DNA from 3 places in the Thalassospira permensis NBRC 106175 genome. Region 3 is predicted to be linked to each of the others. Evidence: riboswitches for the same ligand, from Rfam matches in the RefSeq annotation. Region 3 holds a riboswitch; each other region holds the start of a gene.
What was found. A riboswitch is a leader RNA that binds a small molecule or an ion and turns the genes downstream of it on or off. The one in region 3 is predicted to bind cobalamin.
Positions count from the first base shown of each region.

Region 1: another riboswitch for cobalamin. It lies ahead of SMB34_RS00160 (methylmalonyl-CoA mutase family protein); the one in region 3 lies ahead of cobU (bifunctional adenosylcobinamide kinase/adenosylcobinamide-phosphate guanylyltransferase).
Region 2: another riboswitch for cobalamin. It lies ahead of SMB34_RS14460 (ABC transporter substrate-binding protein); the one in region 3 lies ahead of cobU (bifunctional adenosylcobinamide kinase/adenosylcobinamide-phosphate guanylyltransferase).

Region 1 covers NZ_AUNC01000001.1:54,427-58,739, reverse strand. Annotated here, with positions in the region: gene phhA (phenylalanine 4-monooxygenase) at 53-943, shown strand; gene SMB34_RS00165 (response regulator) at 1,071-1,493, opposite strand; cobalamin riboswitch at 1,760-1,926, shown strand; gene SMB34_RS00160 (methylmalonyl-CoA mutase family protein) at 2,018-4,081, shown strand; gene scpA (methylmalonyl-CoA mutase) at 4,084-4,313, shown strand, end outside.
Region 2 covers NZ_AUNC01000030.1:11,081-15,393, forward strand. Annotated here, with positions in the region: gene purD (phosphoribosylamine--glycine ligase) at 1-269, shown strand, start outside; gene SMB34_RS14450 (ABC transporter ATP-binding protein) at 294-1,076, opposite strand; gene SMB34_RS14455 (FecCD family ABC transporter permease) at 1,073-2,080, opposite strand; gene SMB34_RS14460 (ABC transporter substrate-binding protein) at 2,122-3,162, opposite strand; cobalamin riboswitch at 3,374-3,569, opposite strand; gene SMB34_RS14465 (AraC family transcriptional regulator) at 3,625-4,313, opposite strand, start outside.
Region 3 covers NZ_AUNC01000012.1:258,178-262,490, reverse strand. Annotated here, with positions in the region: gene cobN (cobaltochelatase subunit CobN) at 1-1,013, opposite strand, end outside; gene cobW (cobalamin biosynthesis protein CobW) at 1,104-2,144, opposite strand; gene cobU (bifunctional adenosylcobinamide kinase/adenosylcobinamide-phosphate guanylyltransferase) at 2,177-2,716, opposite strand; cobalamin riboswitch at 2,777-2,970, opposite strand; gene SMB34_RS08395 (hypothetical protein) at 3,313-3,888, shown strand; gene SMB34_RS08390 (histidine phosphatase family protein) at 3,966-4,313, opposite strand, start outside.

The DNA of each region.
Region 1 (4,313 bases), on a different contig from region 3:
ATGTAAAATAGTCCATGCAGAAAGTCTCATCAGGGAGCAAACGAGGACCGCTATGGACCAGAACAAAAATCTGCGCGGCGATTACAGCCACATCAATGATGACTACACCGTGGCCCAGGACTGGGCATCCTATTCTGAGGCCGAACATGACCTTTGGCGCAAACTTTATGCCCGTCAGAAGGCGATCCTGCCGGGCTATGCCGCCCCCGATTATATCCGCAATCTTGAAAAACTTGATGCCGCCGACGGCATTCCGCATTTCGGTCGGGTCAGTGAGAAGCTCCATGCTGCCACTGGCTGGCACCTTGTCGCGGTGCCGGGGCTGGTGCCCGATGATGTGTTTTTCGATCATCTCGCCAACCGGCGTTTCCCGGTGACCGTCTGGCTGCGCAAGCCGGAGGAGATCGACTATCTCGTCGAACCCGACATCTTCCATGACTTCTTTGGTCATGTGCCGATGCTTTATGACCCGGTCTTTGCCGATTATCTGGCGGCTTATGGTGCCAAGGGCCCCGAAGCCATTGCCAAAGGCGGGCTCAAGAAACTCGCCCGCATGTACTGGTACATGGTAGAGTTCGGCCTGATCATGACCGAACACGGATTGCGCGCCTATGGGGCGGGCATGCTGTCATCGCAAACGGAAACCATCTATTCCGTCACCGATCCAACCCCCAACCGGGTGGCATTTGACCTCGAACGGGTTATGGCAACCGACTATGCCATTGACGATTTCCAGAAAACCTATTTCGTGCTGACCGACTATCAGCAGCTTTTCGATGCAATGGATACCGATTTTGCGGCCATCTATGACCGCCTCGCCCAGCGTCCAACCATCGATCCGTCGACCACACTTGCCTGTGATCGACTTTATCATGTCCACGGGGACGAGGATCACACGATTGCCATGCCATCGGGTGACCCGGCACAGCTTCGCCACGCCTGAGAAGGCGTTTGCTATTATGATATGAGCAATATGAAAAATCGGGTCGAACGGCATTTTTTTTGCCAAAAGACCCGATTTTTTGATTATTCACTAAAAATGAAAAATGCAGGCGATTGCCAAAAATAACTCAGCAATGGCTCATGGATTTATCGAGCGCCCGGTTAAGCTGCTCGATCACCACCATCGGGCTTGCATCTTTGCTGATAAAGTCAGCCGCGCCAAGGGCATCGGCCTGGGCCCGCGTATCGGCATCATAATGGGCCGAGAAGAACAGAACCGGCACCTCGACCGCGTTCGGGAAGCGGCGGCGAATCTCGCAAAAGGCTTCAAACCCGCTCATACCGGGCATTTCAAGATCCAGAATAATCGCGCGCGGATAAAGACCGTCCAGCTGGTCGATCAGATCGTCGGCACAGTCAAACCCTGCCACGTCATACCCGGCACGGCGCAAAACGGTTTCAAGGGCCGCTTTGGCGCTGGGGCTGTCGTCGGCAAACGCAACCAGACCGTCATGTATCGGTCGGGGCGGCACGGCGCTGAGCGCATTCATGGATGGCAATACTCCGAGATTTGGGACAGCCCCAATCTGGCAGATGAAAATGTCAAATTGGTTAAACCCCGCATTTTTTCCCAGAAACCATCACAATCCGGCCAAAGTATAATGGCAGCGGCACGCCATAATTATCCGTCCACTGATCCCGCCTTTGGCAGAAAACAACCATTTTTCAGGACGATAACGTTACGGAACGCTGATGGATGGTCGGAATATTGACCTAAATAGGTATTTCCATGCCTATTTACGTAATTATGGGCGGGTGCTATAAACACCGCCATGTCGCAGATGCGATATGGAAACATTCTTTCGGGAATTCGGTACGATCCGGCGCAAACCCGCGATCAAGGCCGAAGCTGCCCTCGCAACTGTAAATGCGCCGTTTTGGCGGTGCACAAGCCAGATACCGAAAGATGGCTCTGTTTCTGCCGGACCGGGCGGGGTGTACCGGGCGGAGGGAATCCGTTGTAAAATAGAATCGGCCCAGATCCGAAAAGATCCGACCGCGACCGGGAGAGAGCATGACAGACCCGTTAAAGCTGGCCTCAGAGTTTCCAGCCGCAGATTATGCGAGCTGGCGTCAACTGGCGGAAGCCGGGCTTAAAGGTGCATCCTTTGACAGGAAACTGGTCACAAGGATGCTTGACGGTTTCGCGATGCAGCCGCTTTACACCAACGACGATCAGGACGACGCAACCCGCCTGATCCATCAGGTCCTGTGTGCCGCCGTCGATGCCAAGGACGCCGCCAGCGGCTGGGACATCCGCCAGCTTCATGCCCATCCCGATCCCAAATCGGTCAATGCCGCGATTCTCGATGATCTGGAAAACGGCGCAACGTCGGTCCTGCTACGTCTGGATGCCGCCGCACGCACGGGCGCGGATGTCACATCGGGCGATGCTGGCATTGACGGCATTGCCATTCACTGCCTTGCCGATCTCGAAGCCACACTTGACGATGTCTATACCAACCTTGCCACCGTCGCGATCGATGCCGGTGCCGCCGCCATCCCGGCCGCCGCCATTCTGGCCGCACGCCTTGAAAAGGATGCGGAAAACAGCGCCGACGCGGATGACGATTTTGCAAGCGACGCCGCACCGGCCTTTAACATCGATCCGATTGGCACATTGGCCGCAACAGGCAGCCTTCCGGTTTCCGCCGATGATGCGATCAAACAGGCCGCCGATATTGCCGCCGATCTGATCGACCGTTTCCCGCATGCCACCGCCATCACGGTCAATGGCGCGCCGTTCTGTAATGCCGGTGCGACCGATGGGCAGGAACTTGCCTACCTGCTGGCAGGTGGTGTCACCTATCTGCGCGCCCTGACCGATACCGGCATGGTGATTGATCAGGCGGCGGGTGCGATTGCGTTCAATGTTGCGGTCGGCACCGATTTCTTTGCCGGGATTGCCAAACTTCGTGCGCTTCGCCTGATGTGGAGCCGTGTTCTTTCGGCATCGGGTGTGGATGACGCCACCATCACGATCAATGCCGTATCGGCCGAAATGGCGCTGTCGAAGGTTGATCCGTGGGTCAATATGCTGCGCACCACCGTCACCAGCTTGAGCGCCGGTCTGGGCGGGGCTGATAGCGTTATCTGCCTGCCCTATGATCATCTGATCGGCCTGCCCGATGGCTTTGCGCGCCGCATTGCGCGCAATACCCAACTGATCCTGCAGGAAGAAAGCAACGTTCACCGTGTGATCGACCCGGCGGGCGGTTCATGGTTCATCGAAAACCTGACCCGCGAACTGGCATCCAATGCCTGGGGCCGGTTCCAGTCACTTGAAGCCAAGGGCAGCATTATCAAGGCCCTTGCCGACGGGTCCCTGCAAAAAGAGATTTCCGAAATCTGGCAGACCCGCGAAAGCCGCGTTGCCACCCGGCGCGATCCGCTGACCGGCGTGTCGGAATTCCCCAACATCACAGAGGCCAAAGTCACCTGCGATGCGCCAGACCTGACGACAATTCGCAAGGAAGCCAAAGCCCGCCAGACCGGGTTTAAGGATGCAATCGGCATCAGCCTTGAGAATCTGATCACGGCGGCCAAATCCGGTGCAACCATCGCACAGATGTATGAAGCCCTTTATGGCAAGGCCGCGGGCACAACCATCGATCCGCTGCCAACCCATCGTCTTTCGGAAAGTTTCGAAACCCTGCGCGATCGTGCCGATGCCCACAAGGCATCAACCGGCAAACTTCCGCAAATCTTTCTGGCCAATCTGGGCCCGGTTGCCAAACATACCGCGCGCGCCATGTTTGCCCGAAACTTCTTCGAAGCTGGCGGGATTGAGGCGATCCTCAATAACGGCTTTGCCGATGCCAGCGAAGCCGCCAAGGCATTTGGTGAAAGTGGTGCCAAAATCGCAGTCATTTGCGGATCGGACCCGCAATATGCCGACATGGCCGCCGATATTGCCCAAACCCTCAAACAGGCCGGGGCCACCCGCATTTACCTTGCCGGGCATCCCGGCGATGCGAGGGCCGATTACGAGGCGGCGGGTATTGATGATTTCATATTTATCGGGGCGGATGTTCTTGCGATCTGCGAGACGGCCCTTTCACATCTGGGGGTAAAATAACCATGACCCGGATTCCGGACTTTTCCAATCTGCCGCTGTTTGATCGTGCTACTTCCGGCCCGACCAGCCCGGTCAATACAGCGCCCTGGACCACGCCTGAAGGCATTGATGTCAAGGCCGTCTTTGGCGCGGATGATCTGGCGGGGCTTGATCACCTCAACACCATGCCGGGCATGCCGCCCTTCCTGCGCGGCCCCTATCCGACCATGTATGTCCAGCAACCCTGGACGAT
Region 2 (4,313 bases), on a different contig from region 3:
ATCCGGGCAGCTACGACAAAGGCACCGAGATCAAAAACGTGGCCGATGCCGATGCGATGGACAAGGTCAAGGTCCTGCATGCGGGCACGAAAATGGATGGTGACAAACTGACCGCGACGGGCGGTCGTGTTCTTGGCGTCACCGCGCGCGGCACGTCGGTGACCGAGGCACAGAAACGCGCCTATGAAGCGGTTGATGCCATTGACTGGCCGGGTGGTTTTTGCCGTCGTGATATCGGCTGGCGCGCGATTGCCCGCGAACAGAAGTAAGCCTTTGAATTGGAAAAGACCGGGTCATGCAGCCCGGTCTTTTTTCATGCCTGCGTGATAGCGCACCGCGCATTGCCCGTTAGGGCCATGTTCGATGGTGGCATCCACACCGAACACATCGCGCAGATTTTGGGTCGTCAGAATATCGGCAGGACTGCCGATCCCCACCAGTTCCCCGTCACGCATCATGGCAATCCGGTCGCAATACATCGCGGCATGGTTCAGATCGTGCAAGGCCGCCACCACGGTCACCGGTAATTCACGCACCAGTTCCAGCAATCCAAGCTGATGACGGATATCCAGATGGTTTGTCGGTTCATCCAGCAGAAGGAATTTTGGTTCCTGCGCCAGCGCACGCGCGATATGAACCCGCTGCTTTTCACCGCCCGAAAGCGTATGCCAGAACCGGTCGGCCAGATGGGTCATATCAACATCGCCGAGCGCACGTTCCACAATCGCATCATCGCGTTCCGACCAAGGCGACAGCATGCTGAGATAAGGTGTGCGTCCCAGTGCCACCGCCTCGCGCGCGGTCAGGCGGTCCGTGGTGTCGGCCTGCTGTTCGACAAAGCCGATCTGCCGGGCCAGTTTGCGACGACCATGCTTTTTCATGTCCTGCCCTGCCAGCATCGCACGCCCCTGATCAGGTGGACGAATACCGGCCAAAACCGACATCAAACTGGTTTTGCCCGATCCATTCGGCCCGATCAGGCCCAGAAACTCGCCCGGTTCCACCCGGAGGGAGACATTTTTGATGATCTTGCGAAAACCGGCAGACCAGACGATATCGCGCAGTTCCAAACTCATCGCAAAATCCTTCCGTGACACAGGATCAGGGCAAAGGCCGGGGCCCCGACAAGGGCGGTAATCACCCCGATTGGCAAAACCTGCCCCGGAACGATCACGCGTGAGATGACATCGGCACAGACCAGAAACAGTGCGCCAATCAATGCCGATAGCGGTAATAGCAGCCCATGACGCGTTCCGACAAAAAAGCGCGCGGCATGCGGGATCACGAGCCCGACAAAACCGATGGAACCAACGATACTGACCATTACCGCGGTCATCATCGCGGCTGCGGCAATCAGGATCGCATAAACCCGCCTGACCGGCACACCAAGCGATGCGGCGGATTCACGACCAAACGTAAAGGCATCAAGTGCGCGTGCATGCCAAAGACACACGACAAGCCCGACAAGAGCCACGGGTAAAGCCAGCCACACATCGGGCCAGCGCACGCCGCTAAGATTGCCCAGAAGCCAGAACATGATGCCACGCGCCTGTTCGGCACTGGCCGATTTGGTGACAATGAAGGATGTCAGGGCATTGAACATCTGCGATCCGGCAATACCTGCCAGAATGATCGCCCCCGTGCCGCGCCCGGCCTGTAACGCCAGAAGGGTCACAAAGGCGAATGCCGCCACCGCGCCGATAAATGCGCCAAGCGACAGGGAAAGCATCCCGGCCCCAAGACCTAGGATCACGATGCTGACCGCACCGGTCGAGGCACCGGCTGAAATGCCCAGCAAGTAAGGATCGGCAAGACTGTTACGCAAAAGCGCCTGCAAGACCGCACCGGAAACAGCAAGTGCCGCCCCGCAACTTGCAGCAACAATCGCGCGGCTAAGTCGGTAGTTCCAGATAATACCGGCATCAATCGCATCCACCGGATACCCGGCATCCCACAAATGATTGGCAATCGTATTGATCACCGTGCCCACCGGGATCGCTGTTTCGCCCACCGATGCGGCAACCGCCAGAACCGCTGCCAGCAACATCAGCGCGGCAAATGCCACGCTGATGCGTTTCATGAAAACGGGGCTGGAAATGATATTCCCGATCATTGGCCCGATCACTGGGTTGCCTCGAACGCCTCGATTGCCTTGGCCAGGGTTTCAATGCCGTCGATTGTCCGCATGGTCGGGTTCATCGACTGGGCATCCATGACGACGATATTTCCGCTTTTGACCGCATTCATCTGACGGGTTACCGGATCGGATTTCAGGAACTGCATTTTCAGTTCCCAGTCATCGGCCGGAAAACGACGACGATCCATTTTGCCAATCACAATGATATCGGGATTGGTTCGTGCGATGGTTTCCCACCCGACTGTGGGCCATTCATCGTTACTGTCGATGACATTCTCCACACCAAGGATCGACATGACATAGGCCGGTGCGCCTTTCTGCCCGGCAACAAACGGATCAACATCGATTTCAGCACTGGAGAACCAGAACAGTGCCGAAATTCCCTTGCCATTCACGGCGGCCACTTTTTCGCGCGCAGCCTGTTCGCGGGCTTTGAAATCGGCAATCAGATCTGCGCCGCGTTCCTCGACATCGAAGATTTTCGAAAGGTCGGCTATCCCCTGATAGATCTGATCCATCGAAAAGGCATCAATCCGCGTTCCGTCACCGCCCGTGGTGTTGTCCTTACCGACGCAATCGGCTGGTGCGGTATAGACCGGGATTGAAAGTTCAGCAAACTGGTCAATCGTTCCGACCTTGCCATTCGGGCCGATATGCCATTGGAACTGGGTTGTGACCAAATCGGGTTTCTGGCCGACCACACTTTCAAAGCTGGGATCGTTGTCTGCCAGACGCGGAATGGTGGCGTTGACGTCGCGAAACTGTTCCTGCACCGGACCAAGCCATACGGCCGTTCCGACCACCCTGTCCGCCAGTCCCAGAAGATAAAGCAGTTCCGTGCTGCTTTGGCCAAGCGATACGACACGGTTCGGAGCCTGATCAAAGGTCAGGGTTCGACCACAATTTTCCAATGTAAGCGGATATTCCGTGGCAGATGCGTATTGTGCGAAAGAAGCCAGTCCTGCAGCAAACACCCCGACTGCAAAAACCTTTTTGTTCAGTTCAATCACTTTGCGTCCTTTCATGGATATGCTGATCGGGAATTTCATTTCCCGACCGGACATACCAAACCAATAAACGTTATGTTATAACATAACATCAAAGTTGCTATGGTCAAGGGACTGGCTAAAGTGCTGAAAAATGGCGGGAAATGCCGGGATCCAAGGGCGGTCCAATGGCTTTCAGCCCGCCCGGAACGGTGACATATACCGACATCCTCCGGGGCACCCCGCCCGGTCCGTCGTATTCATGTCAGCAGGTCTCCTGGCTCGCGGGTCGTTGTGTTTTCCTGCCTTCCCGGGAAATATCCCAGTGGCTTTCAGAAGGAAACACTCACCGCCTACAGTTGCGGGGGCAGCTTCGGTTAACCGTCTTCACGGACGGCTTCGAATTCCCTTTATCCTTATCGGATACTGACATCTATCGGTGTCACATAGTCACGAAGGCCGGTCAAGCCAATTGCGAATAAATCGCAATGATTACAATTTTCAATAGGCGTTCGCCGCCGCCGTGCCATCGCCGCCCAGCCGCCCAAGGATCGCCGAGACATCGCGCATCGGTGGCGCGCCAAACATGCGGGCATATTCACGGCTGAACTGTGATGCGCTTTCATATCCGACTTCATAGGCCGCGGTTGCCGCATCCTTCATTTCGGTCAGCATCATCTGGCGCGCCATCGTCAGGCGAAGGCGTTTCTGATACTGAAGCGGGCTCATGGAGGTTACCTGCTTGAAATGATGATGGAAGGAAGACGGACTCATATTCGCCTGTGCCGCCAGATCATCGACCCGAAGCGGTGCGGCAAAATCGTCCTTCATAAGGCGGATGATCTTGGAAATGCGTTGCATGTTGCTGCCGCCCATGCCGATTTGCGCAATACGGCCCCCCTGAAGGCCGCGCAGAAGGCGATAATGCACCTCGCGCAGAAGCATCGGCGCCATCACGGAAATATCGTCTTTCTCATCGCACAGGCGCAACAGGCGCATCACGGCATCCAGCAAGGTATCGCTGGCGTTATCGACATGAAGACCGCAATCGCTTTCGGATGCCGAGCCGACCTGAAGATCAATCTGGGTGACAAGATCGCCCAACATCTGACCATCCAGTTCAATCGACAAACTGCGATACGGAAGTGCTGCACTGGCATTTGTCACACAGCCGACAATCGGCAGGTCGA
Region 3 (4,313 bases):
ACGGCGCGCGATAAAATACGGCCATCAACTTCGGGAAGTGCGACATTCATCGCAATATCCCGCGCGGCAAGCCCGTTCACCCCATCCCGCCACGATGCTTCTCCACCGCCAGATAGCACCACCTGGAAAACCGGTGCATCGACAACATCAAACGGCCCATCTTTTCGTTCCACACCCGGAACGGAAAGAGAGAAGCCGGTGGTGTTCAGGATCAAATCCGCACGTGTTGACCCCAGCCATTCTTCAACCAAGGCCGCCGCAACCGGGTCTTTGAGGCTGGCAACAAAAACAGGCAATGGATTGAGGCTATTACCCAACAACTCCTCAACCAGCGCATCAATTACATCCAGATTACCAGCCTGAATTAATGCACGGTAGAAGATGATCGAGACAACAGTATGATTTTGTTTCCAATTCTGTTCAATTTCTTCGAGATTTGCGGTGATTTTCCCCGGCCAATAAAGGCCTGCCTTGACCAAGGGTGCCGCCGGCTTCCAGTCCCAACTGACAGACGGGTTCAACTTTTCATATATAAGACGCAGTAAATGTTCAGCATTTCCCGGACCACCTTCGATCAGGTAACGCCAGATTTGCTGATACGTTGCACCCTTTACCGTCGATAACGACAACAGTTCCGCATCGGGTTGATCGTCACCTGGCAACAGTACCAACGGCACGTCGTTGCGACGGGCCAGTTCGACCAGCTGTTCGATCCCGTATTCCCAATATCCCCGCCCGCCCAGAATGCGCACGATGATGAATTTGGCATCGGTCAGAACATCCTCGACATAAAGATCGACCGACATGTTGTGACCCAGCTGCAATAGACTTGCCAATCGCAGCGACGGTGTCGCGTCGCCAAATGCTGAATGCAATCGCGCCTGCGCCCCGGCCAGACAGGCAAGCTCGGACTCTGCTGCCGACAGGATAACGACATCGCCCGGGCTTTGCCCCAGATCGACGGCTTCGCTTCCATCGGTAACAAGCCCAGGCTGGGCGGCAAGCAGATGCATCGGAAATGTCCGTTTCTTTTATCGTGTGCTGGTTCAAGATCATCCGCCCGCACAACGTTGTCGACCGGATGATCTTACAATTTCAAAATGTCACGATGCCTTGATTGCCGCTTCGATGGCACCGCGATCCAAGCCATGCAGGCCGATCACCACCAGTTCCGACCGGCGCGTTTCGGTTTCGGCCCACGGCCGGTCGAAATAACGCTGGAATCTCTCACCAACGCCCTGAACAACCTGGCGCATCGGCTTGCCGGGAATATCAAGAAAACCCTTGATCCGCAGGACATCGAACTGACGCACGACATCAATCAGGCGTTTTTCAAGCACGGCCGCATCGTCAACCGCGTCAAGTGACACGACAAAGCTTTCAAAATCGTCGTGGTCATGTTCGTGACCATCGTCATGATGTGAGGGGCGGCTATCAAGATCGTCTTCGGCCGCCGCTCCAAGTCCCAGCAAAACAGCATTTTCGACCTTCGAATGCGCGGTCGCGATGATCTTGACCGATGGGCGTTTCAGCTCGGCCCGGATATCTGCCTCGACCTTGGCAATTTCAGCTTCTGTAAGCAGGTCGGTTTTGTTCAGAACCACCATATCGGCGCAATGAAGCTGCTCTTCAAACAGTTCCTCAAGCGGGCTTTCATGATCAAGATTATCATCCGCCTCGCGTTGGGCCTGAACCGCATGATGATCATGGGCAAACAGCCCGTCGCGCAATGCCGCCCCGTCCAGAACAGCCACCACACCATCTACCGTGACCCGTGAACGGATTTCCGGCCAGTTGAACGCCTTGACCAACGGTTTTGGCAGTGCCAACCCTGATGTTTCGATAACGATATGATCAGGCGGCGTGTCGCGATCAATCAGGCCCTTGATGGTCGGCAGGAAATCATCGGCCACCGTGCAACAGATGCACCCGTTTGCAAGTTCGACAACGTCGTCCTCGGCACATCCCGAAATGCCACAACCATTTATCACTTCGCGGTCCACGCCCAGATCACCAAATTCGTTAATGATCAGCGCAATCCGCTTACCCCCGGCATTTTCCAGCATATTGCGGATCATCGTGGTTTTGCCTGCACCAAGAAAACCGGTGATCACTGTTGCCGGAATTTTTCCAAGCTGTGCCATATTCAATTACCCTTAAATCTATGAATTCTGATCTATTTAACCGACATCGGAATGCCCGCAACCACAAGCGTCACCTGATCGGCAAGCTCGGCAATCCGTTGATGCAATCGTCCGGCATGATCGCGAAAGCTGCGCGCCATGGCATTTTCCGGCACAATCCCGAAACCGACCTCGTTCGAAACCAGAAGAACTGGGATATCCAGCTCCGGCAAAAGGTCGCAAAGCCGGTCAAACTCGGCCTCGATATCGCGATCTTCCAGCATCAGATTGGTCAGCCAAAGCGTCAGACAATCGACCAGTACCGGTTTGCTGCCGTCGCGATTGCAGGCAGACAGGACACCGAAAAGATCAAGCGGTTCCTCAATCGTTTGCCATATCTCGCCGCGCGATGATTTGTGAAGTTCGATGCGATTTGCCATTTCCTCGTCCCATGCCCGGCCGGTCGCGACATAAATACCGCCGCCTGCATGGTTGATCCGGTTTTCGGCAAACCGGCTTTTGCCCGATCTGGCACCGCCAAGGATCAGATGGATCCCGGCAAGCTGGCTGTTATCAGCCATATTCTGGGTCATAGCCGCTTTCCTTCGCTTTGACCTCCCACCGAGGCCGGATTGCGTTACCCCATATCCTTACGAACAGGGATACCGATGGCTGGTTTCCTGGCTGCGGGCATGAAAGCAATCCGCCTTCCCGGCATGTTGTCTGCAAATCAACATTACCGGTGGCTTGTGACATCACATCACCCGGATCACCCAACCCGTTACAGTTGCGGGGGCAGCACCGGCATCACACCGGTTTCCCATCACCAAACGGCAGCGCCGAACCTAGCAGCTTTGCTCCCACGACCAAAGCCCAAACTCCGACCTAGCCATAAGGTCAGTATTTGTAAGAATTGACTGCTTGTCGGCGGTTATTCTTTAGGAGAACATAATTTTGTCACGATGGATCAGAGCCGACAAAAGCCGCCCGCGTGACCGCCGGACATTACAAAACAAACAAAGTCCGGATGCCGAAACCGCAAAGGGTTTCGGAAAAACTTCTTGGGGTTAATTGGAAATTTGCTGATCAAATGGCAATTCATGAACAAATTCAACGAATTCGGAATCTGAAATCAACAACCTGGCAGACCGTATCACGCGAAGACATGTGGCGCGGGCTGCTGGATAGATTGAGCTATAATGATCAATCCTTTCCCGAATTCCTGCAACATCATGCTGTGAATGGTGAAATATCATTGGCGCGTCGTGATGTTCGAAACATTTATGCCAGCCGTCCGACCTGTGGTGTTGTCGCGACCATCATTTGGTCGCATGCGCGTGGCATCCGCGTAAATGCGCTTTCGCTTCTGGTCCGTGACCTGACGAAACTCGTGGAATTGTTCGAAAATGACGATTTCGACGAAGATCAAATGTCACTGCTTCTGGGCCAGCCTGGGATATCCATCCCGACCGCCAGCAAAATGCTTTCAGCCTGTGGTAAGAAATACAAAGGCAAACCCGCCGCCATCATCGACGACACGATCATTCAGGTTATCGAAGCACCGGAATTTGCATCCGACTTTACGGAAATCAACGAGCTTCGCGGCAAATCGCGCAGCCGGCCTATTCCTTACTACGAAGCCTATCTCGACGATATCGCGTCAATCTGTGGCAGATACGATGTCTCTGCCGATATGGTAGATCGCTTTTTGTCGGAATATGCGCTTGTCGATGCGCAGGAAACCGATCAACGGAAATCCGCCTGAAAACTGATACCCTGTGTGGCATGTCATTCAAGCCCCACAGGGTATCGGCAGATGGGTACTGCCCAGCCCCCCTTTAATCAGTAACGCAGATTAACACCGGCCACCCGCCAGCCCGGCTGATCGACGCCGGTTATATGTTCGATCCGTGTCACGCCAAGCGTATCGATATGAAATGATAAGGCCGCCTCAAGCGACAGACCAAGCGCATTGGCAAGGGCCGCGCGCACCGTCCCGCCGTGAATAACGGCCACAATATCGCGCCCGGCCCAATATCTTGTCAGCCGGTCAAATATTGGCCCAACCCGTTCGACAACGTCGCTGAAACTTTCACCATTCGGAGGATGCTGGCGCGCGAAATCGGCCCAGAAACGGGTGGTTTCCCCTTTGGGCAGATCATTCCAGTGTTTCTTTTCCCATGCGCCAAA